One region of the Cryobacterium sp. TMT3-29-2 genome, then DNA from elsewhere that is predicted to be linked to it. Evidence: predicted binding sites of a transcription regulator. Region 1 holds the regulator's gene; the other holds the start of a gene.
What was found. The regulator HrcA, encoded in region 1, represses chaperone genes, less so after heat shock. The targets are predictions, from matches to a motif close to TTNGCACTCGNNNNNNNCGAGTGCNAA.
Positions count from the first base shown of each region.

Region 1 (15,157 bases):
GACTGGCGAATTCACGCGCCTGGTCGCTTTCGTAGCGGTCGGCCTGCTTCTGCGCGTCGTACTCGGTCCAGGCGTCGACGATCCGGCCCACGAGGGAGTGCCGCACGACGTCGGCACTGGTCAGACGCACGAAACGGATGTCGTCGACCCCGTCGAGCACCCGGCTCACCAGGCGCAGCCCGCTCGATCCGGCCGGCAGGTCGATCTGGGTGATGTCCCCGGTCACGACCATTTTGGAACCGAACCCCAGGCGGGTCAGGAACATCTTCATCTGCTCGGGGGTGGTGTTCTGCGCCTCGTCGAGCACGACGAAGGAGTTGTTGAGCGTGCGTCCACGCATATAGGCGAGCGGGGCCACCTCGATGGTTCCGGCGGCCAGCAGCTTGGGCACGAGCTCCGGGTCCATCATCTCGTTTAGGGCGTCGTAGAGCGGGCGCAGGTACGGGTCGATCTTCTCGGTGAGGCTGCCCGGCAGGAAGCCGAGCCGTTCCCCGGCCTCGACGGCCGGGCGGGTGAGGATGATCCGGTCGACCTCCTTGCGCTGCAGCGCCTGCACGGCCTTGGCCATCGCCAGGTAGGTCTTTCCGGTGCCGGCCGGCCCGATCCCGAACACGATGGTGTCGGTGTCGATGGCGTCGACGTATTCCTTCTGCCCGATGGTCTTGGGGCGGATGCTCTTGCCTCGGGAGCTGAGGATGGCCGGGCCGAGGCGTTCGGACGGGCTTGTGGAACTGTCCTCGTGCAGCATCCGTGACGACGTGCTCACCTCGGACTCGGCGAGGTCGCGGCCGCCGCTCACCATGAGCAGCAGTTCCTCGATCAGGCGCCGCGCCGCCTCGACCTGCTCGGTCTGGCCGGTGAGGGTGATCTCGTTGCCGCGCACGTGCACGCTGACTCCGGGGTGTTCCTTCTCGACGGTGGCGAGCAGGCGGTCGTCGGCGCCCAGCAGGCGCACCATGGCGACGCCATCGACCGTGATGTGTACCTCGGCCTGGCCGGGACCCTCCGTTCCGGGCCCCGTGGTCTCAGCGGAAGCCAAGCGTTCCCTCCCCGAGGGTTCCGGCGGCGGTCTGCGGGGCGAGCAGGTGCGCATGAACGTGGAAGACGGTCTGTCCGACTGCGGCACCGGTATTGAACACGAGCCGGAACTGGCCGTTCGACACCGTGGCCGCCACAGCGTTGGCGACCTCGACGAGTTCGACGAGGAGCCCGGGGTCTCCGGCCGCGAGTTCGACGACGTTGCTGTACTGGGACGTTTTCGGCGTGATCACGATGTGCACGGGCGCCTGCGGGGCGATGTCGTTGAAGGCGATGATCCGGTCGGTTTCGGCGACAATGGTCGCCGGGATTTCGCGCGCGGCGATACGGGTGAAGATGGACGGTTCTCCGGTGGAAGACATATCTCTATCTTAAGCTCGCGCGCTACCAGCGGCCGAGCGTCGTGTTCAGAATGGAGAGCGCGGCTGGGCCCGCGGTGGAGGTGCGCAGCACGTTGTCCCCCAGCCGCACCGGGGTGGCGCCGGCCTGCTCCAGCAGGGTCAGCTCGGCCGGGGAGATACCGCCCTCGGGGCCGACGACGAGCAGGATCTCCCGGTCGTCGGTCGGCGCCGCCTGCGACGTGAGGCGTTCAGTCGCGGAGGGTTCCAATAGCAGCATTCGGGTGGAGCCGGCCAGCTCGGCCAGCATTTTTGTGCTCATCAGGTCCGCGACAGTGGGCAGCCACGCGCGGATCGACTGCTTGGAGGCCTCGCGCACGATGCTGGACCAGCGATCTCGGCCCTTCTGCACCTTCGCACCCTCCCAGCGGGTCACCGACCGGGATGCGGCCCAGGGGATGACCCCGTCGATGCCGAGCTCCGTGGCAGCCTGCACGGCCAGTTCGTCCCGGTCTCCCTTGGCGAGGGCCTGGACCAAACGGATGCGCCGCGTCACGCGCGCGGTCACGGTCACCGTTTCGACGCGCAGGGTCAACAGGCTCGCGTCCGCGCCGACCACGGTGGCGGAGAGCATCAGCCCGGCCCCGTTCCCGATCTGCAGGTGCTCACCCGGTCGCACCCGGCTGACGGTGACCGCGTGCCGCGCCTCGGCGCCGGTGATCCCGACGACTGCCCCCGGCACGCAGTCGGTGGCCAGGAGCGCCTCATCGATGAAGAAATGTGCCATGGACGTCTAGCCGCGGAACCGATCGCGCAGCTTGGCGAACAGGCCCTGCTGGAAGGCGCTGAGTGACGGTTCCGGCGCTTTGTGGCGGGCGGCGAAGGCTTCGATCAGTTCGCGTTCCTTGTGGTCGAGGCGGGTCGGCGTGACCACGTGAACGCCGATCTTCAGGTCACCGCGCCCGTTTCCGCGCAGTCGGGTGACGCCGCGGTCCTTGACCGTGATGACCTCGGCGCTCTGCGTGCCCGGCTTGAGTTCGACCTCGATGTCGCCGTCGAGCGCCTTGACGGTCGCGGAGGTGCCGAGGATGGCATCCGTCATCGGCACCTCGAGGGTGGCGAGCAGGTCGTCGCCGTCGCGGCTGAAGACGTCGTGGTGGCGTACCTTCATCTCGAGGTAGAGGTCGCCGTTGGGGCCGCCGGCCGGGCCGGCCTCGCCGCTTCCGGGCATCTGCAGGCGCAGGCCCGTGTCGACCCCGGCGGGGATGTCGACGGGGACAGTGCGTCGCGCGCGCACGCGGCCTTGGCCCTGGCAGGTGACGCAGGGCGTGGCGATGATCGTGCCGTAGCCGCGGCAGGACCCGCAGGGGCTGCTGGTCATGACGTTGCCGAGCAGCGAGCGCACAGCGCGCTGGATGTTGCCGGTGCCGTGACAGATGTCGCAGGTGACGGGTGCAGTGCCCGGCTGGCAGCAGGTTCCGCTGCAGGTACCGCAGACGATGGCCGTGTCGACCTCGAGGTCGCGGTGCGTGCCGAAGATGATCTCGTCGAGGTCGAGTTCGACCCGGATCAGGGCGTCTTGGCCGCGCTCGCGGCGAGACCGGGGGCCGCGGGTGGATCCCCCGCCGCCGCCGAAGAAGGTTTCGAAGATGTCGCCGAAGTTGCCGAAGTTGCCGTCGAAACCGCCACCCGCGCCTCCCCCCGAGCGGCCGTTGCCGCCGCGGTCGTAGTTGTCGCGCTGCTTGGCGTCGCTGAGCACGTCGTAGGCGTGCGTGACGGACTTGAAACGTTCGGATGCATCCGCTCCCGGGTTCACGTCGGGGTGGAGCTGCCGGGCGAGCTTGCGGTAGGCCTTCTTGATCTCGTCGGTCGAGGCGTCGCGTGCAACGCCGAGTACTTCGTAATGGTCAGCCAAAGCTGGCTCTCCTAGGTCTGTTCTGAAATATGGGTTCGTTCTGAATGCGGGCCCCCGACCTCTGGGCAGGGGGACCTGGTCAATTCTCGCCGAGAAGGCGTGAAAGGTAGCGGGCGACCGCTCGGACGGCCGCCATGTTGTTTGAATAGTCCATTCGGGTGGGGCCCAGCACGCCGAGGCGGGCCAGGTTGCCGCCCTGCGACGAGTAGCCGCTGGTGAGCACGGATGTCTCGGCCAGACCGAACGGGGCGTTCTCCCGGCCGATGCTGACAGACACGCCGTGCTGGTCGGTGGCCATCTCACCGAACAGCCGCAGGAGCACGACCTGTTCTTCGATGGCCTCGAGCACCGGGTAGATACTGCCGGTGAAGTCTTCCTCGGTGCGCACGAGGTTGGCGGCGCCGGCCATCACGAGCCGGTCCTGCCGGTTCGCGCCGACCTGGTCGCGCAGTGTGCCGATGATCAGCTCCACGGCTTCCTGCTGATCGAACGAGCCGAGGTCGGCGGCGGCGGTCAGGGTGCCCGCGGTGAGGGAACCGGCGGCCTCGCTCATGCCGAGACCGACCAGGGCCGCATTCAGCCGGGCCCGCAGCTCGACCAGAACGGTTTCCGCCAGCGGCCGGGGCAGGTCGACGACGCGCTGCTCGACACGTCCGGCATCCGTGATCAGAACGGACAGGAGGCGGGTTTCGGATAGAGGAACCAGTTCGATATGGCGCACCTTCGCGCGGGACAGCGACGGATACTGCACCAGCGCGACTTGGTGGGTGAGCTGGGAGAGCAGCCGCACGCTGCGGGCCAGCACCTCGTCGAGGTCGGCCGATTGGCCGAGGAACGTCTCGATGGCCTGGCGCTGCGCCGCCGAGAGCGGCCGCAGATCGGCGAGGTGGTCGACAAACAGGCGGTAACCCTTGTCGGTGGGGATCCGGCCCGACGAGGTGTGCGGGGCCGCGATCAACTCCTCCTCTTCGAGCAGGGCCATGTCGTTGCGGATCGTGGCCGCCGAGACCCCGAAGGAGTGCCGGTCGACGATAGATTTGGACCCGACGGGTTCGCGGGAGGCAACGTAGTCCTGAACGATCACCCGCAGGACTTCGAGACTGCGATCGGACACCATGACTCTCGCCTCCTCCCAGCGTCGTGAGTGCAGCACTGGTTGGCACTCGGGGTATGTGACTGCCAATCATACCGCGACCGGCTGGGCTTCCCCATTGCTCCCGAATGTCTGGGCGCGGTAACTTTGGCATGTACCACCCCTTCCCCTGTGCACTGAAAGGCACGATCATGAGCAATTTCACCGGTCCCGGACCCGGACCCGATGATCCCTACCAGGGCCAGCGGCCGCCGCAACCGCCGTATCAGCCTGCCGCCCCCGGACCGTCACCTGTGTCCGAGGCGGATGACCGCCAGTGGGCGTCCCTCGCCCACCTCGGCGGGATCCTGATGTTCCTGCCGTCCCTGGTGCTGTGGCTGCTCTTCAAGGACCGCGGACCCCTGACCGGCGTCGAGGCCAAGGAAGCGCTCAATTTTCAGATCACACTTCTGATCGGCTACTTCGCGGTCAACTTCTTTGCGACGGTCATCGGCTTCCTCACGTTCGGCATCGGCGGCGTCATCGGTGGTCTCGCCTGGGTGCTCTACATCCTCGGCGTAGTCTTCTCGGTGCTCGGCTATCTCCAGGCCAAGGATGGGAACCACTACCGGTACCCGTTCGCCCTGCGCCTCATCAAGTAGCCGGCCCGAGCCAGTCTTTTCTATCGAAGGAGCAACATGTCCGATTACACCCCGCCTCCGCCTAACCCGTACCAGGCACCGACTCAACTGAACCCGGCCGACGAGAAGCTGTGGGCCACTCTCATCCACATCGGTGGGATTCTGTTCGGCCCGCTGCCCGCTCTGGTCGGCTACATCGTGCTCAAGGAACGCGGCCCGTTCATCCGGGCACACACGGCGGCCGCCCTGAACTTCCAGCTGACGCTGCTGCTCGCCTACATCGTGGGTTCGGTCCTCACCATCGTCGTCGTCGGCTTCCTGCTCCTGGCTGCCGCCTGGGTGCTGGCGATCGTCTTCGGCATCATGGCCGCCCTTGCGGCGAACCGGGGCGAGTACTACACGTACCCGCTCACGATCAAGTTCGTGAACTAGTCAGTCCGCGACCAGTCGGCGCACGACGGCATCCGCCAGGAGGCGTCCTCTTCGGGTCAGTTCGACGGACCCGGAGAGGGCTGCTCGCGCGTCGATGAGTTCGTCAGCGATCAGCCCGGCCACCTCGCGGCGGCCGAGCGGGCTGAGGGAGTCGATGCGAATGCCCTCGCGGATGCGGGTGAGCAGCAGCACCCGCTCCACTTCCTGGGTGGCCGCGTCGAGGGTCTCCCGACCCGCGGCCGGTGAGTCGCCGGCGCGGATCCGGTCGCCATAGGCCGACGGATGCTTGACGTTCCACCAGCGCACCCCGCCGATGTGGCTGTGCGCTCCGGGCCCGACGCCCCACCAGTCCTGGCTGCGCCAGTAGGCAAGGTTGTGGCGGGAACGGTGAGCGTGGTCCGTGGCCCAGTTGCTCACCTCGTACCAGCTGTAGCCGGCCCGCGACAGAAGGTCATCGGCCAACTCGTAGAACTCCGCCTGCACGTCGTCGTCGACCGAGGCCAACTCGCCGCGCTTGATCTGGCGGGCGAGTTTGGTGCCCTCCTCAACGATGAGCGAGTACGCGCTGATGTGCGTGGGTGCCTGACGGATGGCGTGCTCGAGGCTGGTGCGCCAATTCGCGAGGGTCTCCCCCGGAGTGCCGTAGATCAGGTCGAGGGACACGTCGAGGCCGGCCTCGCGGGCCCACTGCACGACCAGTGGCACGCGCTCGGGGTCGTGGGTGCGCTCGAGGGTGGCCAGCACGCTCGGCACAGCGGACTGCATGCCGAAGGACACCCGGGTGAAGCCTGACTCGGCGAGGCGGGCGAGGTAGGCGGCGTCGACAGAGTCGGGGTTCGCCTCGGTGGTCACCTCCGCGTCGGGCGCGATGCCCCAGGTGGAGCGCACGGCCTGCAGCATCCGCACCAGGTCGTCGGCCGGAAGCAGGGTGGGGGTTCCGCCGCCGAAGAAGACGGTCGCCGCCTCGCGGGCTGGCACGCCCGACAGGGTCAGGATGCGGCCGGCCGCCTCGACCTCGCTGATCGCCTGACCGGCATAGTCGTGCTGTGATGCGCCGCGCAACTCGGTGGCGGTGTAGGTGTTGAAATCGCAGTAGCCGCAACGCACCCGGCAGAACGGCACGTGCAGGTAGACGCCGAAGTCGCGCCCGGCCGCCCCCACGGCGGCCGAGGCCGGTAGCAGGCCGTCGCGGGGTGCGGGGTCGCCGAGAGGGAGGGCACTGCCCATTCGGTTAGACCGCGCCGATCGGATGCAGCGCGCGCAGGTACCGTGCTGTGATTTTCGACTGCTGCCGTCGCACGAGCGGCCAGCCGAGCCGGTAGACCCAGGAACTGGGGCGCGAGAAGGCACGGATGGTGAGCCAGACCGAGTCGTCCGCGCGCCTCTCGACGATGAATGACTCCTCACCGCTGGCTGGGTGCCCGGCCATGGTGCCGTAGGCGTAGCCGAGGCGGTTGGGCTCATCGATCACGTAGACCACACGCACGGGGGCGTCGATCGTGAAGGGCCCGAACTTGGTCGTGAGGTGCGCGGACATCCCGTTGACGATGTAGGGGGTTCCGTCCTCGGCGAAGACGGCCTCGTCCGGCTCGACCTTCTGGTTGCGGGCGGCCTGACCGTCGGCGTCGAAGACGAGCCCCGTGTACTGCTGACCGGTGCCGTCCAGAAGGTCGGTGACGGTCATGCCGCTCCCCCGCTGCACACCCCAGGTCATCAGCGACTTCGAGGCGAGCTCGAAGCGCTCCTCGCCGCTGCCGAGGCGCACGGTGCGCTCGAGGGGCCGGTACCCCTTGGGTGGGAACCGGAGAAGGTCGGGGGCGAGGGTGCCGCCGATGGACGCGTAGGTGACGGCTGTGTCGGTGAAGGTGGCGCGGCGCATCCGTCTACTTCTTCTTCGGGGGTTCGTCGCCGGACAGGGCGGCAATGAACGCCTCCTGGGGAACCTCGACCCGGCCGACCATCTTCATTCGCTTTTTTCCCTCTTTCTGCTTCTCCAGCAGCTTGCGCTTGCGGGAGATGTCACCGCCGTAGCACTTGGCGAGGACGTCCTTGCGAATGGCGCTGATCGACTCGCGTGCGATGATACGGGCGCCGATCGCGGCCTGGATGGGAACGTCGAACTGCTGCCTCGGGATGAGTTTCCGGAGGCGCCCGGTCATCAGCACGCCGTAGTCGTAGGCCTTGTCGCGGTGCACGATCGCGCTGAACGCGTCGACCTGTTCGCCCTGCAACAGGATGTCGACCTTGACCAGGTCGGCCTCCTGCGAGCCGATCGGCTCGTAGTCGAGCGAGCCGTAGCCGGCGGTGCGGCTCTTCAGGTTGTCGAAGAAGTCGAACACGATCTCGCCGAGCGGCATCGTGTAGCGGATCTCGACCCGGTCTTCACCGAGGTAGTCCATGCCGAGCAGGGTTCCGCGGCGGCTCTGGCAGAGTTCCATGATCACACCGACGTAGTCCTTGGGCGCGAGGATGGCCGCCTTCACGATGGGCTCCTCGACCTTGGCGATCTTGCCGTTCGGGAACTCGCTCGGGTTGGTCACCGTGACCGACTTCTTATCGTCGGTGGTGACCTCGTAGATCACGCTGGGAGCGGTGGTGATCAGGTCGAGGCCGAATTCGCGGTCGAGCCGCTCGGTGATGATCTCGAGGTGCAGCAGGCCGAGGAAGCCGCAGCGGAAACCGAATCCGAGGGCGACGGATGTCTCGGGCTCGTAGACGAGGGACGCGTCGGAGAGCTTGAGCTTGTCGAGGGCCTCGCGGAGGGCCGGGTAGTCGCTGCCGTCGATCGGGTACAGGCCCGAGAAGACCATCGGCTTGGGCTCGGTGTAACCGGGCAGGGCGACGGTCGCGGGGCGGAGCGCCGTGGTGACCGTGTCGCCGACCTTCGACTGGCGCACATCCTTCACGCCCGTGATCAGGTAGCCGACCTCGCCGACTCCGAGGCCCTTGCTGTTGGTGGGCTCGGGCGAGGTGACGCCGATCTCGAGGATCTCGTGCGTGGCCCGGGTCGACATCATCTGGATCTTCTCGCGCGGGCCCAGCTTGCCGTCGATCATGCGCACGTAGGTGACGACGCCGCGGTAGCTGTCGTAGACCGAGTCGAAGATCATCGCGCGGGCCGGGGCGGCCGGGTCGCCCACCGGGGCCGGGATGAGGCGGGTGGCCCGGTCCAGGAGTTCGGCGACGCCGACGCCGGTCTTACCGGAGACCCGGAGCACGTCGTCGGGGCTGCCGCCGATCAGGCTGGCGAGCTCCTTCGCATACTTGTCGGGGTCAGCGGCCGGCAGGTCGATCTTGTTCAGCACCGGGATGATGGTGAGGTCGTTCTCCAGCGCCAGGTAGAGGTTGGCGAGGGTCTGCGCCTCGATGCCCTGGGCGGCGTCGACGAGGAGGATGGCTCCCTCGCACGCGGCCAGGCTGCGGGACACCTCATAGGTGAAGTCCACATGGCCGGGAGTGTCGATCATGTTCAGTGCGTAGGTCTGGCCGTCGAGTTCCCACGGCATCCGAACGGCCTGGCTCTTGATGGTGATGCCGCGCTCGCGCTCGATATCCATCCGGTCGAGGTACTGGGCGCGCATCGAACGGTCGTCGACGACGCCGGTGATCTGCAGCATCCGGTCGGCCAGCGTGGACTTGCCGTGGTCGATGTGGGCGATGATGCAGAAGTTGCGGATGAACTCGGGCGGGGTGGCGGCCGGTTCAAGCGCCGTGAGGGGTCTCGGTGACATGGTCTGGCAATTCTCCCATAGGTGGCTGGGTCCCCGTTTCGCCGCTGCTGCTCCGCGTTCCAGGCGGCCGCTCTGGACCGCTCAGCGCTCGACGCTCGACGCTCGACGCTCGACGCTCGGCGCTCGCAGCCAACCACTGCCGTGCATCACTGCCGTGAACCACTTCGACGGAGAATTTCCCGAAAATGAGCTTTTTCCACCCATCTGTGTCCGATTTCGGAAAAATGTCCGTCGAATTCGTTCTCACGACTGCACCGAGCAACGGTTCCCGTGTGAGGCTCCCTCGGTACGGGCCCGTATGTCGGGCCACCTCTGTAATATCGCTGCTCATTGAGGAGGAATGAATGACACCCGCCATCCCCGTTCTCTTCGTCCACGGGATCCGCACGTCGAGCACCATGTGGCGGCACCAGTTGTTCATGCTGGGCGAGACGGGGCATCCGGCGCTCGCGATCGATCTGCCGGGGCACGGCTCCCGCATGGACGAACCGTTCACCGTGGCGGGCGCCCTGGCCGCCATCGACGAAGGAGTCGACGCCCTGGGTGGCCGGGTGCTGTTGGTCGGACTGTCCTTGGGCGGCTACTACGCCATCGAGTACGCCGCACGCCACCCGCAGAAGGTGGCCGGGCTGGTCGCCGCGGGAAGCTGTGCGGTTCCCGCCGGCTGGCCGCTTGACGCCTACCGGGGACTGGCCCGGCTGATCCGCCGGCTGCCCGACCAGGGACTGTGGCTCCACACCACGCTCGTGCGAGTGCTCCTGCCACCGCACGGGGCCGCCGACACGCTCTCCGGTGGGGTACCGCTGGGCGTGATGGATGCCGGGCTCGGCGCCACCGGAACCCTCCGCCCGCTCGACAGCCTGGCACGCTATCCCGGACCGGTGTGGCTGGTCAACGGTTCACTCGACCAGTTCCGGCTACATGAGCGACGTTTCCTCGCCGCCTGCCGGGACGGCCGCCTCGTGATCGTTCCCCGTGCGTCGCACCTCGTCAGCCTTGCCCAGCCGGAGCGGTTCGCGGCGGTGCTGCGCGGCATCCTCAAGGACATTGCCATCGACCGGCCGGGTCCGATTGTCGGCCTGAGCGAATAACTGGTATCGTTTCCTGTTGGCTTGCGTGTTGGGTCCCACCCCACACGATTATTGCCGCACGGCGCCCTCTACCGCCAAGCGGCCCATCCGAACAAGAACCTAACGAAAGCGTATAAACGTGGCAAATATCAAGTCGCAGATCAAGCGTATCGGCACCAACAAGAAGGCCCAGGAGCGCAACAAGTCGGTCAAGAGCGAGTTCAAGCGCGCCGTCCGCGCGACGCGCCTCGCGATCGCCTCCGGCGACAAGGACAAGGCCGTCGCCAGCCTCGCCATTGCTTCGAAGAAGCTCGACAAGGCCGTCAGCAAGGGCGTCATCCACCAGAACCAGGCCGCGAACAAGAAGTCCGCGATCGCCAAGTCGGTCAACGCCCTCGTCTAGTCTCCGCCTGACCCGGCTCAGGACCCTTCACCGGCCCTGACCGGCGCACACAATCGCCCCCTCCGTTTCGGTGGGGGCTTTCGTGTGTCCGGTCCTAGGCTCCAAATGTTGCGGGAGGTGCTACCGGGTCGACAAGGAGCCGGCCTCTCCCTGACTCTTCGCCGATGATTCAGTCCTGTTCCTAGCTCGCCGAGTCATACCCGAACTCGCGGAGCTCCTGCGAGCACCGGCAGGCCTGCGCGAGCTTCCTCGCCCACCCGACCGCGGCCTCCCGCGTGGGCAGCTCCAACACGGTGAACCCGCCCGTGAGGTCGCTCCCGGATAGAGATCCATACTCACCGTCCCGTCGGCGGAGACCAGGACAGGATCGATTCCCTCCTCGATTCCGCCACCGAACACATAGACGCCAGCGGCCTTGGCCTCCTCGATCACCGCATGGGATTCCGCGACGGCGAGCGGGAAGTCATCATCGGTGAGCACCATGGCTTCACCAGGGAAGGAGATGAGGTATTTGGTCATGTCTCGATGGTCCCCTCGGGCGGTCCGGACCGCAACGGGGAGTGCGAGAGGAAGACGTTGCCGTGCAGGTGCCGGAGCAGCTGACCTCAGCCGGGCCGAGCCCGGTCAGTTCTCACCCCGTCGGGCAATCACGCCGATGAGCCGCTCGAGGGCGAACACGGGGTCGCGCTCGGCACCCTTCACCGCGGCATCCGTCTCGGCCAGTGCCACGACGCAGCGGGCCAAACCCTCGTCGGTCCAGTTCCGCAGGTCGCGCTGGGCACGCTCGACCTGCCAGGGGGCGAGCCCGAACTGCGACGCCAGCTGGCCCGAGCCGCCGCGCGCCCCGCAGAGTTTCGCCATGGTGCGGATCTTCATGGCGAACGCGGCCACCACGGGGACCGGGTCCGCACCGGAGGACAGGGCGTGGCGCAGGATGACGAGCGCCTCACCCTGATGCCCGGCGATCGCCGCGTCGGCCACCTTGAACGCGTTGGCCTCGACCCGGCCACCGTAGTAGCGGTCCACGGTCGTCTCGGTCACCTCGGCGCCCACATCCGCGATGAGCTGTTGGCAGGCCGCGGAGAGTTCGGCCAGGTCGCCGGAGAACGCGGCGACCAGGGACCGCAGCGCGCTGGGCGTGACCCGCTTGCCGGCCGTCTTGAACTCGGCGGAGGCAAAGTCGTGGCGGTCGGAGTCCTTCTTCAACTCGGCGCAGACGACCTCGATGCCGCCTCCGATGCCGGAGCGGATGGTGTCGAGCAGCTTCTTGCCGCGCACACCGCCGCCGTGCCGGAGCACCACGTAGGTGTCCTCGGCCGGGTTCTGCAGGTAGTCCAGGGCATCCGCGAGGAAGGTATCGCTGCACTTCTCCACCGAGCTGACCCGGATCAGCCGCGGTTCGCCGAAGAGAGACGGGCTGGCCATGGTGAGTAGCTCGCCGGGCGCATAACTGTCTGCCTGCACGTCGCTGATCTCCAGGCTGGGGTCTTCGAGCTTGAGGAAGTCCCGCAGCTGGCGGATCGCACGCTCGGCCAGGAAGACCTCGGTTCCGGACACCAGGATGATCGGGGCCGGCCGCACCTGATGCCAGGCCAGCTGCGGAATGGCGGCCGTTTTCGGCGCGGCGCGGGGTGCGGCCCGGCCGGATGAGGCGGTTCGTGCGGCCACTCGGGGTTCCTTCGGTCGAGGCGGTGCAGGTTCTGTCAAGACTATCCGGGGCCGGCGACCGCCACGGTCTCGCCCCGCACGCTCTCGGTCCAGACCGTCAGCGCACCACCGCCCGGCCCCGGGGCGATCACGAGCAGCCCCTGCTGGTCGGTGCGAAAGGCCAGCGTGCCCACGGACCCGAGGATGTCCAGGATCGTGTCCGTGGGATGCCCGTAGCCGTTCTCCCGGCCGACGGAGATCAGCCCCACCGTGGCCCGGAGATCGGCGTAGAGCGCCGGACTCTGGTCCCCCGACCCGTGGTGGGCGACCTTGACGACATCCACCGAGCCCGGACCATCACGACGCCGGAGCGCGTCCTGGGACTCCTCGCCGAGATCTCCCAGGAAGAGGGAACGGATGCCCCGACCGTCGAACCCGATCGTCACGCTGCCCTCGTTGCCGGTCTGCATCACCGGCGAGCCCCGCACCGGCCAGAGGATCTCCCAGCGCAGCTCCCCGAGGGTGCCGGTGTCACCGCGGGCGGCCTCCCGGATCTCGGCCCCGCCCGCGGCAAGGGCATCGTGCAGGCGCTCATCGTCGGCATTCTCCGGGATGCCGACCAGAGCCGTGTCGACCCGGCCGATCACGGCGGAGACCCCGCCGATGTGGTCCAGGTCGTAGTGGGTCAACACGAGGATGTCGATCCGGTCGATGCCGAGCGTGTCTAGGCATTCGCTGAGGAGAACCGGGTCGGGCCCCACATCGACGAGCGCGTAGCGTTCACGGTCACGCACGACGATCGCGTCACCCTGCCCGATGTCGCAGGCGGCGATCTGCCAGTCCGCCGGAAACGCCACGGCCCGGCCGACGCCGGCTCCGATCAGGCTTCCGCCGTAGCTGCCGGTGGCCAGGACCAGAACCGCAATCGCCCCGATCGGCCAGTGCGCCCGGACCTGCCCCCGGCCGCGCAGCACCAACGCAACCACCGCCACGGTCAGCAGGACGGTCACGAGCATACCGATCGCGCCCCCCAGCCAGGGCAGACGGCTGCCGGGAAGCCCTGCGGACGTGCGGGCGATCGCCGCGATCCAGGCGGCTGGCAACCAAGCCAGGTAAAGCACTCCCCCGGCGACGCCGGGCAACCAGGGCAGCAGCAGGCACGCGATCAGACCGATCACGGTGGCGGCCGGAGCCGCGGGACCGGCCAGCAGGTTCGCGGGCACCCCGTACAGCGGAAGGGTTGGGGTGAGCAGCACGAGCACCGGCTGGCAGGCCAGCTGTGCGGCCAGCGGGATGGCGATCACCGCAGCGAGCCAGGCGGGCAGCCAGCGGTGCAGCAGCCGGGTGAGCGGCGCGGCCAGTACGAGCAGGCCCGCCGTCGCGAGCACCGACAGGGCGAAGCCGTAGCTGCGGGCCAGCCACGGGTCGGCCGCGAGCAGCAGAATCACGACGAGGGCGAGCAGCGGCACGCCTCGGCCCGGCCGCCCCGAGGCGATCCCGAGCAGCAGGATCGTGGCCATCAGGGCGGCGCGCAGCACGCTGGGTTCGGGTGTCACCAGCACGACGAACGCGAGCAGGGTGAGCAGCGAAATCCCGATCCGGATGCCGCGGCGCAGTCCCAGAAACCCAGTCAGGAGCATAACGCCCGCGATCACCACGGCGCAGTTGGCCCCAGACACGGCTGTGAGGTGGCTGAGGGAACTCGTCTTCATCGCTTCATCCAGATCAGCCTCGACCGAACTCGTGTCGCCGATAGCCAGGCCGGGCAGCAGGTCGCCGCCGTCACCGGGCAGCTCCCCCGCGGCGGCCGTGAACAGGGTGCGCAGCTCCGCGGCCCAGCCGAGCCACCAGGGCGGCGTATCGACGAGCTCGGGCATTCCGCGCCCGAAGACCAGGGCGGACGCCGCATCCCCGGCCGCGGTGAGCCGGAGGGTGGCGTCCAGCCGCAGGACGCTGCCGATCTGGAGCGTCGCCGCCGTGTCCTGGGCGGCCTCTGCGAACACGACCACTGGAACCGACAGGCTCCGCAGAGTACCGTTCCGCACGGCATCGTCCCGCACAGCGTCGTCCCTGGCCGTATCGCCGCTGGCAGCCCCGCCCGGCTCGATCCCGGTCAGGATGCCGCGGAATCGCACCCGGGGAGATGCGCCGAGGTCGGTGTCGGAGTCGGCCCCTGCAGGGCCGAACAGGGTGGGCGCACCGAACGACTGCGTCTGCACCGGGATCGACGACACCGTGAGGAGCAGGGTCACGCCGGCTTGGCGGGCCGCTTCCTCCCGCACGGCGTCCGGCAACCGCCCCGGCGCGGCGACCGTGACGGCGGATGCCAGCAGCGCGGCCGCCGCGCAGCAGACCAGGAGCACTCCGCACACCGGTGCTCCCCAGGGCCGGACCAGACGCAGAGCCACGACCAGACCCACGCAGAGTGAAACGCTCCAGAGCGCGGCCTGCGCACCGGCCGCCCACTCGGGGACGGCAATGAGCAACCAGGCCGCCAGCCACGCGGCCGCCGCGGGGAGCACCAGGCGCAGGTCGAGCCCGGTCATGCCGTGATCCGCTGAGCGAATCCTGCAGCGGGGGGTCTGCGCGTCATACCGGGAGGCTAAGCGCGTCCGTGACTCTCCTCGGTTCCCTCCATGATCTGTGGGCCGTTCCCTCCGGCCCGTGGGTGGGGAGGCGTGCCCACTATTCGAGGATGTCCTCGCCGCTCCTAATTGGCGCCGCTCCGATTCGCCGGACGAATCCGATCGCCCGCGCTCACACCGTGACCAGGGCGCTGAGCCCCTCGAAGGTCTTCTCGCCGATGCCGGTGACATTGCGCAGGTCCTCGACGGTGGCGAACGGCCCGTTGGTGTCGCGGTAGTCCAGGA
Region 1 is NZ_SOGK01000012.1:15,192-30,348, forward strand. It holds gene E3O67_RS01765 (PhoH family protein) at 1-1,039, opposite strand, end outside; gene E3O67_RS01770 (HIT domain-containing protein) at 1,026-1,400, opposite strand; gene E3O67_RS01775 (16S rRNA (uracil(1498)-N(3))-methyltransferase) at 1,423-2,163, opposite strand; gene dnaJ (molecular chaperone DnaJ) at 2,170-3,291, opposite strand; gene hrcA (heat-inducible transcriptional repressor HrcA) at 3,371-4,408, opposite strand; gene E3O67_RS01790 (DUF4870 domain-containing protein) at 4,576-5,025, shown strand; gene E3O67_RS01795 (DUF4870 domain-containing protein) at 5,062-5,436, shown strand; gene hemW (radical SAM family heme chaperone HemW) at 5,437-6,663, opposite strand; gene E3O67_RS01805 (DUF1990 family protein) at 6,668-7,315, opposite strand; gene lepA (translation elongation factor 4) at 7,320-9,167, opposite strand; gene E3O67_RS01815 (alpha/beta fold hydrolase) at 9,512-10,258, shown strand; gene rpsT (30S ribosomal protein S20) at 10,377-10,640, shown strand; partial or broken gene E3O67_RS17295 (YciI family protein) at 10,822-11,159, opposite strand; gene holA (DNA polymerase III subunit delta) at 11,265-12,308, opposite strand; gene E3O67_RS01835 (ComEC/Rec2 family competence protein) at 12,350-14,833, opposite strand; gene E3O67_RS01840 (helix-hairpin-helix domain-containing protein) at 15,045-15,157, opposite strand, start outside.

Region 2 (15,157 bases), on a different contig from region 1:
TGCCGATCAGCCAGTGCCGTCCCCAGGGGATCACGAACAGTACGCTCTTCTCGGTGCGCAGCAGCAGCCCCATGGCCGACTGGAACCGGTCCCGCGGCACGACCAGGTGGATGCCCTTCGACGCCCGCACCTTGAACGTGCCGCGTTCACCGACCATGCGCTGCGTGTCGTCTGTCCAGACTCCGGTCGCGTTCACGACCTGCCGGGCCCGCACCTCGAACCGCTCGCCGGTCTGCAGGTCGTGGGCGTGCACACCGACCACCCGCTCGCCGACCTTGATGAATCCCTCGACCCGCACCCGGCTGGCCGCGTGCGCGCCGTAGAACGAGGCCGTGCGCACGAGCGAGGCGACGTAGAGCGCGTCGTCGACCTGGCCGTCGTAGTAGGTGATGCCGCCGACGATCGTGTCGGTGTTCAGGCTCGGCAGGAGCCCCTTCACCTGCCGCTTGGACAGGTGGCGGTGGTGCGGCACACCGGGGCCGCGCCCGCCGGTGTAGGAGAAGAGGTCGTAGAGCAGCATGCCGGCGCCCACGTAGAAACGCTCGGTGACGCGCTTCCGGAGCGGGTAGAGGAACCGCACCGGCTTCACCAGGTGCGGGGCGATGCGCTGCAGGAGCAGGCCACGCTCGGTCAGAGCCTCGCGCACCAGCCGGAAGTCGGCTTGCTCCAGATATCGGATGCCGCCGTGCACCAGCTTGGACGACCGGCTCGACGTTCCCGAGGCCCAGTCCCTGGCCTCGAGGATGCCCACGCTCAGGCCGCGGGTGACCGCGTCCAGGGCGGCCCCGGTGCCGACGATGCCGCCACCGACCACCAGGATGTCGAGCTCCTTGCCCTTCAGCCGTTCGAGGGCCGCGGCCCGTTCTTCCGGACCCAGTTTCGTGGATCGCGACGCAGAGTTGCCAGTTGCCATGTGCTCACTCCCATTTCGGATGGTGTGATGTGTACACAGACGCTAGTTCACTCGGTGCGGCGCGACAACCGCCTAATTCACCCGGTACGGGGCGACGACCACCTCGACGCGCTGGAATTCCTTCAGGTCGGAGTAGCCGGTGGTGGCCATCGAGCGGCGCAGCGCGCCGACGAGGTTCGCGGTGCCGTCTGCGATCGGAGTCGGACCGTAGAGGATGGTCTCGAGCGGCGCCAGGGCGCCCACCTCGACCCGCTTGCCGCGGGGCAGCTTCGAGTGGTGCACCTCGGCACCCCAGTGGAAGCCGCCGCCGGGGGCATCCGTCGCCCGGGCCAGCGCGGTGCCGAGCATGACGGCGTCGGCGCCGCAGGCGATGGCCTTGACGATGTCACCGGAGGTGTTGAGGCCGCCGTCGGCGATGACGTGCACGTAGCGTCCGCCGGACTCGTCCATGTAGTCCCGCCGCGCGCCGGCGACATCGGCCACGGCCGTGGCCATGGGCGCGTGGATGCCGAGGGAGGCGCGCGTGGTCGAGGCCGCGCCGCCGCCGAAGCCTACGAGCACGCCGGCCGCACCGGTGCGCATGAGGTGCAGGGCCGCGGTGTAGGTCGCCGCCCCGCCCACGATCACGGGCACGTCGAGTTCATAGATGAACTTCTTGAGGTTGAGGGGTTCCTGGTTCTGCGAGACGTGCTCGGCCGAAACGGTGGTGCCGCGGATGATGAACAGGTCGACGCCGGCGGCGACGACGGTCTCGTACAGTTCCTGCGTGCGCTGCGGCGACAGGGCGCCGGCCACGGTCACGCCGGCCGCGCGGATCTCCGCGAGGCGCGCCGTGACGAGCTCGGGCTTGATCGGCTCGGAGTACATCTCCTGCATCCGGGCGGTGGCCCGGTCGGCGGGCAACTCGCGGATCTCCGCGAGAAGCGGCTCAGGGTCGTCGTAGCGGGTCCAGAGACCCTCGAGGTCGAGCACACCGACGCCGCCGAGCTGGCCCATCATGATGGCCGTCTTCGGGGACACCACGGAGTCCATCGGAGCCGCGAGGAACGGGATCGAGAACTGGTACGCGTCGATGGTCCAGTTGACCGACACATCCTCCGGGTCGCGGGTGCGCCGGCTGGGCACAATCGCGATGTCGTCGAAGGCATATACGCGGCGGGCGCGCTTGGAGCGGCCGATCTCGATTTCCATGGTTCCAGTTTAGGTGCCGCGAGGCTCCTCGACGACGGATGCCGCGGGGTGCATCCTGAGGTGATGGACGTCACCGCCGACCCACTGTCCCTCCTGCGCGAGCGCACCAGCAGGAAATGGCGCAGTTTCCCCGCCGATGTACTGCCGCTCTTCGTCGCCGAGTCCGATTTCCCGCTCGCCGCACCCGTCCGGGAGGCGCTCGCCGCGGCAGTGCGCCACGGCGACACCGGCTATGTCGCACCCGACACCGAGCTGGGCGCCGCCTTCGCGGGTTTCGCCGGCCGCCGCTGGGACTGGCCGGTCGACCCCGAGCAGGTGACCACCACGACCGATGTCAGCGTGGCGATCGTGGAGACCCTGCGGATGCTGATCAGGCCCGGCGACCGGGTGGTGATCACTCCCCCGGTCTACCCGCCGTTCTTCGACCTCGTACCCGAGGCGGGCGGGGTGGTGCACGCCGTGCCGCTCCTCGACGGCCAGACCGGCTGGACCCTCGACCTGGACGGCCTCGAACGCGCCTTTGCGGCCGGAGTGCGCTGCGTGCTGCTCTGCAACCCGCACAACCCGATCGGTCATCCGCACACCGTCGAGGACCTGGCGGCGCTGGCCGGGCTCGCCGCCCGCTACGGCGTCACCGTCGTCAGCGATGAGGTGCACGCCCCGCTGACCTACTCCGACGCCGCCTTCACGCCCTACCTGACCGTCTCCCCCGAGGCCGCCGACCACGGCGTCTGCGTGACGAGCGCGAGCAAGGCCTGGAACCTGGCCGGCCTCAAATGCGCGCTAATCGTCACCGCCGGCGAGAGGATGCGCGGCGGGCTCGCCGCCCTGCCCCAGGAGGTGTCCTGGCGCACAAGCCAGTTCGGGCTGATCGCCGGCATCGCGGCGTTCCGCGACGGGGAGCCGTGGTTGGACGGGGTGCTCGAATCTCTCGACGGCAACCGCCACCGGCTCACCGCACTGCTGGACGCGCAGCTGCCCGGAGTCGGCTACCGGCCGCCCGAGGCCGGCTATCTGGCCTGGCTCGACCTGCGGAGCCTGGACTGGGGTGACGACCCGGCCCTGGTCGCACTCGAGCGGGCGCGGGTCGCGCTCAGCCCCGGCCCGATGTTCGGCGAACCCGGCCGGGGCTTCGCGCGCCTCAACTTCGGCTGTTCACCCGAGGTACTCGCGGAAGCCGTCTCCCGGCTGGCCGCAGCGCGCTAACGGCGGTAGTTGGGAGCCTCGACCACGATCTGCACGTCGTGCGGGTGCGACTCCTTCAGCCCGGCGGCGGTGATCCGAACGAACTTGCCCTTCTGCTTGAGCTCGTCGATCGTGCGCGCGCCCACATAGAACATGGACTGGCGCAGGCCGCCGATCAATTGGTAAGCCACGGCGGACACCGGTCCGCGATACGGCACCTGGCCCTCGATGCCCTCCGGGATGAGCTTGTCGTCGGAGGGGACATCCGACTGGAAGTAGCGGTCCTTGGAGTAGGAAGTCTTCGTGCCGCGGCTCTGCAACGCGCCGAGCGAACCCATGCCGCGGTAGGTCTTGAACTGCTTGCCGTTGACGAAGACGAGCTCGCCGGGGCTCTCGTCACAACCGGCGAGCAGGGAACCGAGCATGACGGTGTCCGCGCCGGCGACCAGTGCCTTGGCGATGTCGCCCGAGTACTGCAGCCCGCCGTCGGCGATCACCGGGATGCCGGTCTCTCTGGCCGCAAGCGACGCCTGGTAGACGGCGGTGACCTGCGGCACGCCCACGCCGGCGACGATGCGGGTGGTGCAGATCGAGCCGGGGCCGACGCCGACCTTGATCGCGTCCGCGCCCGCGTCGATGAGGGCCTGGGCGCCGGAGCGGGTGGCCACGTTGCCGCCGATCACGTCGACCGCCTCGAACGCGGGGTCGGACTTCAGGCGACGGATGATCTCGAGCACCCCGGCGCTGTCGCCGTTGGCGGTGTCGACCACGAGAACGTCGACGCCCGCGTCCAGCAGTGCGGTGGCGCGCTGCCAGGCGTCGCCGAAGAAGCCGATGGCCGCGCCGACGCGCAGACGTCCGGCGTCGTCCTTGGTGGCGAAGGGGTATTCCTCGCTCTTGTCGAAGTCCTTGACCGTGATCAGGCCGGTGAGGCGGCCGTGGTCGTCGACGAGGGGAAGCTTCTCGATCTTGTGGGTGGCGAAGATGGCGACGGCGTCCATCGGCGCCATGCCGACCTTGCCCGTGATCAGAGGGCCTTTCGTCATCACCTCGCGCACGAGCGTCGTGTGCTTTTTGGTGTTGGAAACGAACCGCATGTCCCGGTTGGTGATGATTCCCACGAGCACGCCGTCGGCGTCGATGACCGGAAGACCGCTGATGCGGTACTGCCCGCAGAGGGCGTCGACCTCCGCAACAGTGGCGTCGGGCGAAGTTGTTACCGGATTGGTAATCATGCCGGATTCGCTGCGTTTGACGAGGTCGACCTGCTCGGCCTGGTCGACTATCGAGAGGTTGCGGTGCAGCACGCCGAGGCCGCCCTCACGGGCCATCGCGATGGCCATCCGGGTCTCTGTGACGGTGTCCATCGCGCTGGACAGCAGCGGCGTGGCCACGCTGATTCGGCGCGTCAACCGAGACAGGGTCTCGGCTTCACTGGGAATGACGTCGGTATGCCCCGGAAGAAGCAGGACGTCGTCGTAGGTGAGCCCGGTGAAACCGAACGGATCTGGCTGATCCATGAAACCCCTTTTACAGATGCAGGAAAGTGGAGAAAATCCGGCAATCCAAGTCGATCACCGGTCTTGTCAATGTTAAGCGACGTCGCGCTCCACGCATTCCTCGGAAGAGAATCTGGGCAGTTCCGACCGCCGTCGTCACATATGGGACATAATCGTCACTTACTGTCAACAAAGATGTTGGTAGGTGAGACCCGGGGCACGCTCGGTGACAGACCCAACGGTGCCCCCATGGAGGTGCAGTGAATTCCCCTGAAGCTGTTCGCAGATTCTCACCCAGAATGCTGGTGATCTTCCTCGGCCTGCTCTTCGCAGCCTTGACGATGTCCACGTTCGCCACAGTCTCCGCCGGTCCGGCTCACGCCGACGAGGTCGGAACCGACGAGTACGAGTTCGTGCTCACTGGCAACGTGCAGTTCGACCAGAAACCGCTCGACAACGTGCTGATCACCGTCGAAGGCGGCGGTTATGAGGCATCCGTGGAAACGGACGCCGAGGGCAAGTGGAAAGTCGGCGTGCCCGAGAAGGCCACGTACACGGTCAGCCTCGATGAGGAGACCCTTCCGAAGGGTGTCGTCGTTGCCAAGGGCGGCAACGTGATTGAGGCGGAGTTCGCGCTCACGAAGGTGAAGTCGGTGAACTTCTTCCTCGGCGAGGGCACGCGCACCACGGTCAGCTTCTTCGACCAGTTCGTCAACCGCTTCGTCAACGGGCTGAACTTCGGCCTGCTCTTGGCCCTCGCGGCGATCGGGTTGTCCCTGATCTTCGGCACCACCGGGCTGAGCAACTTCGCCCATGCCGAGATGATCACCTTCGGCGCGCTGATGGCCCTGCTCTTCTCGGTCACGCTGGGCGTGCCGATCTGGCTGGCGATCATCATCGCCGTCGTGCTGAGCGCAGGTCTCGGCTGGAGCCTCGACGCGGTGATCTGGAAACCGCTGCGCCGCAAGGGCGTGGGTCTGATCCCGCTGATGATCGTGAGCATCGGGCTCTCGCTCGCCCTGCGGTACGTGTTCCAGATCTTCGTCGGCGGCGGAACGAGCCAGCTTCCGGGCTCCGGCCTGGCTGACATGAAGCTGGGACCGATCCGGCTCTCGATGATCGACCTGGCCAGCATGGGCATCAGCATCGTGGTGCTGTTGGCCGTCTCCTACTTCCTGCTGCGCACCCGCATCGGCAAGGCCACCCGCGCGGTCTCCGACAATCCCAGCCTGGCCTCCGCCAGCGGGATCGACGTCGACGGCGTCATCCGGATCGTCTGGGTGGTCGGTGGAGCCCTCGCCGGCCTCAGCGGCATCCTGTGGGCCTACTTCCGGCCGGGTGTCAGCTGGGACATGGGTTTCCAGATCCTGCTGCTCGTCTTCGCGGCCGTGACCCTCGGCGGTCTCGGCACCGCCTTCGGCGCCCTGATCGGTTCGATCATCGTCGGCCTGTTCGTCGAACTGTCGACGCTGTGGCTTCCCTCCGACCTTAAATACGTCGGTGCACTTGTCGTGTTGATCCTGGTGCTGCTGCTTCGGCCGCAAGGCATCCTGGGTCGCAAAGAGAGAATTGGCTAGAAGGGCATCCGATGATCGACTGGGGAGCAATCTTTAGCAACGCAGCCGTCGAGCTGATCAGCCCGACCACCGCCGCCTACGCCCTCGCGGCGCTCGGGCTGGCGATCCACTTCGGATACACCGGCCTCCTGAACTTCGGCCAGGCCGGCTTCATGGCCCTGGGCGCCTACGGCTTCGCCATCTCCACCCTCAGCTTCGGCTTCCCCGTCTGGGGTGCCGTGCTGGTGGGGATCGGCGCATCCGTCATCTTCGCCCTGATCCTGGGTATACCGACCCTGCGCCTCCGGGCGGACTACCTCGCGATCGTGACGATCGCGGCGGCCGAGATCGTGCGCCTCCTGTTCACGACCAACACGTTCCAGTCCTTCACCGGCTCCGCGAACGGGCTGAGCGGGTATAAGGGCGGTTTTGCGGGCCTCAACCCGATCCCGGAGGGGCGCTACGGCTTCGGCCCGTTCGAGTACAACGAGTACGACTGGTGGCTGCGGATCGTGGCCTGGTCGATCGTGGCCCTCGCCTGCCTGTTCACGTGGCAGATCATGCGCAGTCCCTGGGGTCGCGTGATCAAGGGAATCCGTGAAGACGAGGATGCCGTGCGCGCGCTCGGCAAGAACGTCTACTCCTACAAGATGCAGTCTCTGATTCTCGGCGGCGCATTCGGCACGATCGCGGGCATGATCTTCGTGCTCCCCCGTGCCGTGGTTCCGTCGAACTACCAGACGTCACTGACGTTCTTCATCTACGCGATACTCCTCCTCGGCGGCGCGTCCACGATCCTCGGGCCGGTCATCGGCTCGATGGTCTTCTGGGTTCTGCTGTCCTTCTTCTCCGGGTTCATCGCCCGTGCGGTGGAGGCAGGCTGGATTCCGTTCATCACCAGCATCCAGGCGGGCCAGCTGCGCTTCATCCTGGTGGGAGTGGCGATCATGCTTATAGTCATCTTCAGACCGCAAGGCATCTTCGGAAACAAGAAGGAGTTGGCCTTTGTCAAATAACACAGTTCCCAGCAACAAGCCGGTCAAGTCGACCGACCTGCACATCGGCGAGGCCGCACCGGGCTGCAAGAAGCGCGATCCGATCCTGGTCGCGGACGGCGTGAGCCGCACCTTCGGCGGTCTCAAGGCCGTCGACGTCGACCACGTCGAGATCCCGCGCGGCGCCATCACGGCGCTGATCGGGCCCAACGGAGCCGGCAAAACCACCCTGTTCAACCTGCTGACGGGCTTCGATAAGCCCGACACCGGGTCGTGGACCTTCGAGGGCCGCCCTCTGTCGGGGATGCCCGCGTTCAAGGTGGCACGGATGGGCCAGGTGCGCACCTTCCAGCTCACCAAGGCGCTCGGTCTGCTGACCGTCATGGACAACATGCTGCTCGGCGCCAAGGGCCAGGCCGGCGAGAACCTGTTCCGGGCGGTCTTCCCCTTCTTCTGGAGCAAGCAGGAGGAGGCGAACAGGGTGCGGGCCCTCGATATCCTCGAACGGTTCAAGCTCGACTCCAAGAAGGACGACTACGCCGCCAGCCTCTCCGGCGGGCAGCGCAAGCTTCTCGAGATGGCACGGGCGCTGATGAGCGAGCCGAGCCTGGTGATGCTCGACGAGCCGATGGCCGGGGTGAACCCGGCGCTGACGCAGTCGCTGCTGGACCACATCCTGAACCTGAAGGCGGAGGGCATGACGGTTCTCTTCGTGGAACACGACATGCACATGGTGCGCCACATCGCCGACTGGGTCATCGTGATGGCCGAGGGCCGCGTGGTCGCCGAGGGTGACCCGCACGAGGTGATGCGCAACCCCGCCGTGATCGACGCCTACCTGGGCCAGCACCACGACGAGGACCTCGGCGAGGATCCGGCCGCCGAAGAAGAACGTGTCGAAGCCATTAAGGAGCTGCTCGATTGACGAACACTAGCCCTGCCGCCGCGCCGGCCTACACCCCCAGCGGGCAGCCCGTCGTCGAGGTCAAGACGGTGACGGCCGGCTACCTGCCGGGCGTCAACATTCTCAACGCCTGCTCCCTGACCGCCTACGACGGCGAACTGATCGGGATCATCGGCCCGAACGGCGCCGGCAAGTCCACGTTGCTCAAGTCGATCTTCGGCCAGGTCAAGGTGAGGGAAGGTGAGATCCTGCTTCGCGGCGAGAACATCACCAACCTCAAGGCCAACAAGCTCGTGGCCAAGGGCGTCGGTTTCGTGCCTCAGACGAACAACGTCTTCCCCACGCTCACGATCCAGGAGAACCTGGAGATGGGCATGTTCCTGAAACCGAAGGGCCTGGACGAGCGGCTGCAGTTCGTCACGGAGATCTTCCCGGAGCTCGGGAAGCGGCTCCAGCAGCGCGCCGGATCGCTGTCCGGCGGCGAACGCCAGATGGTGGCCATGTCGCGGGCGCTGATGATGGGCCCGCACGTGCTGCTGCTCGACGAGCCGAGTGCCGGCCTCTCCCCCGTGCGCCAGGACGAGGCGTTCCTGCGGGTCAAGGAGATCAACAAGGCCGGTGTGACCACGATCATGGTGGAGCAGAACGCCCGCCGCTGCCTGCAGATCTGCGACCGCGGCTACGTGCTCGACCAGGGCCGCGACGCCTACACGGGCACCGGCCGCGAGCTGCTGAACGACCCCAAGGTGATCGGCCTCTACCTCGGCACCCTCGGCCAGGACGACTAGCCGGAGCCGCCAGCACGACCAGCACGACCAACACACAGAAGCGGCGCCCGAGATCCTCGGGCGCCGCTTCTGTGTGTGCGGTCCGCCGCCTGCGGTCCGCCGTGTGCGGTCCGCCGTGCCCGGTCCGCCGTGCCCGGTCCGCCGTGCCCGGTCCGCCGTGCCCGGTCCGCCGTGCCCGGTCCGCCGTGCCCGGTCCGCCGTGTGCGGTCCGCCGTGCCCGGTCCGCCGAGTTCGGCGCGAGTTCGACGGCTCCGGTCGACGTCGCTGCGCGCGCGGGACGAACTCGACCGAGACTGTCGAACTAGACAAGTTGCCGGGCGCACGAAGAAGGGCCCCGACCGAAGTCGGGGCCCTTCCAGTTCAGCTGCCGATGGGCGACTGATCGGTGACTAGTTGATGCGCTTGTACGTGTTGTCCTCGAGGTACTCGTAGACGCCGATGGTTGCCTCGGTCGGGTCACCGTTCTCGTCGAACGTGACCGGGCCGGAGAAGCCGTCGTAGTCGACCTGGTCGCCGGCTGCGAGGGCTTCGGCCGCCGCGGTGAAGTCGGAGACCGCGGTGCCGTCGCCGGTTCCACCAGAGACCTGGCGGAGGTGCTTGGAGATGGCCTCACCCGAGACGTCATTGGCCGCGAAGGCAGCCAGAGCGACGAGCATGACGGCGTCGTAGGACTCGGCCGCGTAGCTGAAGTCGGTCAGGGTGGGGTCGAGCTCCTTGAGACGCTCGGTGAAGTCGCCGAGGGTTCCCACGTCGAGGCCCGGCAGCGTGCCCTTGGCTCCGGTGATGATGCCGGCGTCGAAGTCCTTGCTGTAGTCGGACAGGTTGCCGTCCACGAAGTAGAGGTTGCCGCCCGGGTAGCCGGAGCCGACCAGCGCGGGGGTGATGACCTTGGCCTGGTCGAACGTGATCAGGGCGATCGCGTCGGGGTTGGCGGCGGTCACTTCGGAGATCTGAGCCGCGAAGTTGGAGTCACCCTCGTTGAACAGCGACGTGGCGACGACCTCGCCGCCGGCAGCCTCAAAGGCCGCCGTGGTGGACTCGGCGAGGCCGGTGCCGTACGAGTCGTTGAGCACGATCAGGCCGAGGGTGGCGTTGCCGTCGTCGGCGATCTGCGTGCCCAGGACTTCACCCTGCAGCAGGTCGGACGGGGCGGTGCGCCAGTAGAGGTCCTTGTCGGCGTACTTCGTGAAGTCTGCCGAGGTGTTGGCCGGCGAGAACTGCACGACACCCGCGCCGGTGATCTGGTCGATCACGGTCTTGGAGACGCCGGAGGATGCTGCACCGATGATGGCCGAGACGTCCTGCGAGAGGAGGTCGGTCACCGAACCGGTCGCGGTGTCCGTCGTGGTGTCGCCGGAGTCACGGAAGATGGCCTCGACGGTGAGTCCAAGATTCGCGTCGTTGATGTCCTTGACGGCCAGTGCGACCCCGGCTTCTTCGGGCGGGCCGAGGAAGGCCAGGGCACCACTCTGGGGAAGGATGGTGCCGATCTTCAGGGTGAGGTCGCGGTCGCCGGCCGTGATGGCTTGGGCGTCTCCGCTCGCGGCGGGGGCTTCCGATTCAGCCGGTTCTGCAGTGTTGCTGCTGCATCCGGTGAGCAGAAGTGCACTGACGCCGACCATGGCGACTCCAGTGACGACTGCCCGGACTGAGCGGGAGGCCGAGGCCTTCGCGAATACGCTCATGTTGCTCCTTGGGACTAGGAATGAGAAATGCCAGCGGTCGAATGACTGCCGTCCTGTCACATTATTGACAGGAATCGCGCGAAACAAGGCAACCGTGTTACATCCGTGTAACGCAGACCAAATCGTTACGATCGGCGGCCGGTGACGCCCGCATAGGCGATCTGTTGCGAATCGGCCAGCGCGGCCGCACATTCTCCCCAGGATGCGCAGGCGACCGCCCCGGTGCTGACCTGGTCGAGGGCCGGCCTGATCGACGCCGCGCCGTCGTCTCCGGCCCGCGCCGCGGCCAGGGCGCTCAGGACGACCCCGTCATAGGCCTCGCCCCCGCCGGCGGTGTCGACCAACCCCGGATCCAGAGTGCGCAGGCGCGCCGCGAAGCCGCCGCTGGCGGCCAGGGGTGTGCCGCCGTTCGCGAAGTCGCCGAGCGCCAGCAGCGCCGCCGGCGCCGCCAGAACGGCAGCGGCCAGGTCGTCCGGCATCGGGACCGTGGCGTCCCAGAGCACGACGTCGACGCCGCGGGCCAGCAGGTCGGTCAGCGCCGTCGCCGCGTCGACGGCGGAGTCGCGGTGGACGATCTCGATGGGAGTACCGAGGATTCGGCCCTGCTCGGTGATCTCCCGGGCGGCCAGTTCCGTGCCGGCCACCTGCGCCGCTCCGCTGGCGGCCGCCGGGCCCGTCATGGGGAACAGGGTGCCGATGCGCACGGTCCCGTCGCCGGACGGTGCGATCACGACGGGTGCGACGGTGGGCGTGGCCACCGGCGGCGCGGCCTCCGCTGTGCAACCGGAGAGCAGAAGAACACAGGCGAGCCCCCCGATCAGGCTGACTGGCAGGGAACTCGACGCAGCGCGCATCCGGTGTCCTTTCAGGTACGAGGTGCGCCCCCGAGCGTAGCCGGGCTCAGGCCGGTTCCAGGGACGCACGCCGGGGCGCGCGCCCGGTGAGGACCATGTCGGTCGTGAGGACGACCAGCGCCACCCAGACCAAGGCGAACCCGAGCCAGCGCTCGGGCGGCATCGGCTCGAGCAGCACGAAGACGCCGACCAGGAACTGCAGGATGGGCGCGAAGTACTGGATCAGGCCCATGTACGTCAAAGGCAGCCGCCGGGCCGCGGCGGCGAAAAACAGGAGCGGGACGGCGGTCACCACGCCCGCTGCCAGCAGCCCCAGGGTATGCCAGGTGGAGACGGTCCCGAAGGTGAGACCGGAAACGGAGCCCACCACGATCAGCTGCACGACGGCGATGGGCGCGAGCCAGACCGTTTCGAGGGTAAGGCCGGCGACGGCGTCGACGTCGCGGCCGACGCGCTTCTTGATCAGGCCGTAGAAGCCGAACGAGAACGCGAGGATGAGCGACACCCACGGCAGCGAGCCGTAGCCGACGGTGAGGACGACGACGGCCCCGAGGCTGATGCCCACGGCCACCCACTGCAGCAGCCGCAGCTTTTCCCGCAGCAGGATGACGCCGAGGAAGACGGTGACGATCGGATTGATGAAATATCCGAGGGCAGCCTCGACCACGTGTCCGCTGAGGGCGGCGAAGACGTAGGTCTGCCAATTGACGAAGATGAGCAGGCCGGCCAGACCCATGGCGAAGACGATGCGAGGTCTCAGCAGCAGGCCGGCGAACGACCGCCACTTGCGGGTGACCGTGATGAGCAGCGCGCAGAACACCAGGGAGAAGAGAACACGCCAGGCCACGATCTCGAACGCCCCGCTCGGGGCGAGGAGCAGGAAGTAGAGCGGCAACGCGCCCCAGAGTGCGTAGGCGAGGACCGCGTAGATCAGTCCCTTGCTCTGTTCGGACCGCGCCGGGCGGGCAGGACGGGCCCGGTTGAGGTTCTCGGGTGAGGGAGGGCCTTTCTCCACGGGCGGGCCTTTCTTAACGAAGAATCCCGGATGGCCAGGCCATCCGGGATTCTACCGATCAGTGGGTGTGACTAGCGAACGACGACTGCGAGCACGTCGCGAGCCGACAGGACGAGGAGATCCTCGCCACCGAACTTGACTTCGGTTCCGCCGTACTTGGAGTAGATCACCTTGTCGCCGACGGCGACGTCGAGCGGAATGCGGTTGCCGTTGTCGTCAATGCGGCCGGGGCCGACTGCGACAACTTCGCCCTCCTGGGGCTTTTCCTTGGCGGTGTCAGGAATGACCAGACCTGAAGCGGTGGTCTGCTCTGCGTCGACCTGCTTGATGACGATGCGATCCTCGAGCGGCTTGATGGAGACCGACACGGTTGACCTCTTTCTTAGCTAAGACATAGTTAGCAGACTCACAGCGAGAGTGCTAGATCGAGTTTAGGGCGCATCTGGCACTCACGCAACGTGAGTGCCAGATGCGAGGGGTTGATAGGTTTGCACGATGGAACGCTCAGAGCTCGTCGAGCTGTTATCGCCGGGCGGTTTGCGTCTGCTGGACTCGCTGCCGCCGTATGACCCGGCCGCCGACGTCGTGCGGGTGGTGAGCGAACTGCGCAAGGCCGGGCACAGCCCCGACCTGGTCACCGCGGTGCTCAGCCAGTCCCGGCTCCGGGCCAAGGCCCTGCCCAAGTTCGGTGAGTTCGCCGGTCGCATGCTGTTCACGGAGGCCGGCCTCGAGCAGGCCACTCGGCTGCGGGTGGCCGCGCTGCACGCCGGCCGTTTCACCGGCGCTACCCTGAACCGGGTCGTCGACCTCGGCTGCGGGATCGGCGGCGACGCCATGGCCCTGGCCGCCATGGACCTCACGGTGACGGCGGTGGACGCCGACGAGGTGACCGCGACCGTCGCCAGCTACAACCTGGCTCCGTTCGAGAATGCAAGCGTTCTGCACTCGGCCGCGGAAGACGTCGACCTCACCGGATTCGACGCCGCCTGGCTCGATCCGGCCCGGCGCACCGCCGGGCACTCCAACACCTCCCGCCTCACCAGGCCGGAGGACTACTCCCCCCACCTCGATTTCGTCTTCGGCCTCAGTGAGCGGATGCCCATCGGCGTCAAGCTCGGTCCGGGACACGACCGCGATCTGATCCCCGCCGAGGCCGAAGCGCAATGGGTCTCGGTGGACGGCAGGCTCGTGGAGATGGGGCTGTGGTTCGGAGCGCTGGCGCGCCCCGGCATCCGTCGCTCCGCCCTGCTGCTCGGCCGGACCGGGACGAACGAACTGACCGCGCCCCGCGACAGCGAGGATGCACCGGTCGGTGTGCTGGGCGACTACCTGTACGAGCCGGACGGCGCGATCATCCGTGCCCGCCTGATCGGCGATCTTGCCCGCTCGCTCGACGCGCTGATGCTCAGCGAGGGGATCGCGTACCTCACCTCCGAGACCCTGCATCGCACGCCGTTCGCCACCGCGTTCCGGGTGCTGGAGGTGCTGCCGGTCGATGAGAAGAAGCTGCGGCTGGCGCTGCAGGAACGTCGGATCGGCACGCTTGAGATCAAGAAACGCGGCGTGGATGTCGACCCGGCCACTCTGCGTACCCGGCTGAAGCTCAAGGGCCCCGAGTCGGCGACGCTCGTACTCACCCGGGCAGCGGGACAGCGAGTGGCCCTGCTCGTGGAGCGGGTTCCGCCGCTCGACTGAGCCGCAGATGGAGCAGGAAGGTCGAGGCCGCAGGTCGAGGCGCGCCCGGCTCAGCCGGGCACGATCGTCAGCACCTGCGTGACGATCAGCACCCACCCGACCGCGAGGACGAGTCCGGCCAGCCCCGTGAGCAGCCCGTAGGCCCACACGGTGCCGGCACGTCGTTCGGTCAGGCGGGCCATCACGGACAGCACGACTGCGGCGAGGGAGAGCGCCGCGCCCCAGACGCCGAACACGGCGATCAGTAACCCGAGCAACCCGAAGACGAGCGAGGCGATGGACAGGCCACGCCGGCCCGCCTGAGCGCGCAGCTCGCTGTCGGTGTAGACGTACGGCACCCACTCCGTGGGGGCGGTGACGGTCGACGCATAGTCCAACTCGCCCGGGGCCGGTGCCGGACGCCGGGTGAGGTCGGCCCGGAAGTCGCCATCGCGGGACGGGTCCCGTTCCTCCCCCATCATCCCCGCTGCTATCTCCGGCTCAGAACGACGAGTTGGGGACGGTGGCGAAGAAGACGGACCAGATCACGATACTGACCAGCGCCATCCCGACGCCGATGAACCCGGTGATGAGTCCGGTCAGCCAGAAGCCCCGGGCCTGCGGTTCCTTCGATTTGCCGAGGAAGCCCAGAACGACGGCAGCGGCGGGAATGAACAGCCCGAGGATGCCGCCCACGATCGGGAGGAATACGATCGGCGAGCCGAGCAGGCCGATGACGCCGGCCACCAGCGCCAGAATGCTGAGGATCGGCTGCTTCGCGATGGGGGCACCATAGGACGCCGAATACGGGGTGCCGTAGGCCGGCGCCTGGGTCGCCGTCGGGGCGCCGTAGACCGGCGGCGGAGTCGGAGTCGAGGCGCCGTAAGCCGGCGGCGGA
Region 2 is NZ_SOGK01000072.1:8,749-23,905, forward strand. It holds gene E3O67_RS08360 (glycerol-3-phosphate dehydrogenase/oxidase) at 1-913, opposite strand, end outside; gene E3O67_RS08365 (GuaB3 family IMP dehydrogenase-related protein) at 986-2,104, opposite strand; gene E3O67_RS08370 (MalY/PatB family protein) at 2,168-3,310, shown strand; gene guaB (IMP dehydrogenase) at 3,307-4,809, opposite strand; gene E3O67_RS08380 (branched-chain amino acid ABC transporter permease) at 5,088-6,365, shown strand; gene E3O67_RS08385 (branched-chain amino acid ABC transporter permease) at 6,380-7,360, shown strand; gene E3O67_RS08390 (ABC transporter ATP-binding protein) at 7,350-8,264, shown strand; gene E3O67_RS08395 (ABC transporter ATP-binding protein) at 8,261-9,031, shown strand; gene E3O67_RS08400 (ABC transporter substrate-binding protein) at 9,421-10,716, opposite strand; gene E3O67_RS08405 (ABC transporter substrate-binding protein) at 10,842-11,570, opposite strand; gene rarD (EamA family transporter RarD) at 11,617-12,585, opposite strand; gene groES (co-chaperone GroES) at 12,657-12,953, opposite strand; gene E3O67_RS08420 (class I SAM-dependent methyltransferase) at 13,081-14,280, shown strand; gene E3O67_RS08425 (hypothetical protein) at 14,331-14,741, opposite strand; gene E3O67_RS08430 (hypothetical protein) at 14,761-15,006, opposite strand.
Region 2: the regulator HrcA is predicted to act here: its motif matches at 13,028-13,054, upstream of groES (co-chaperone GroES).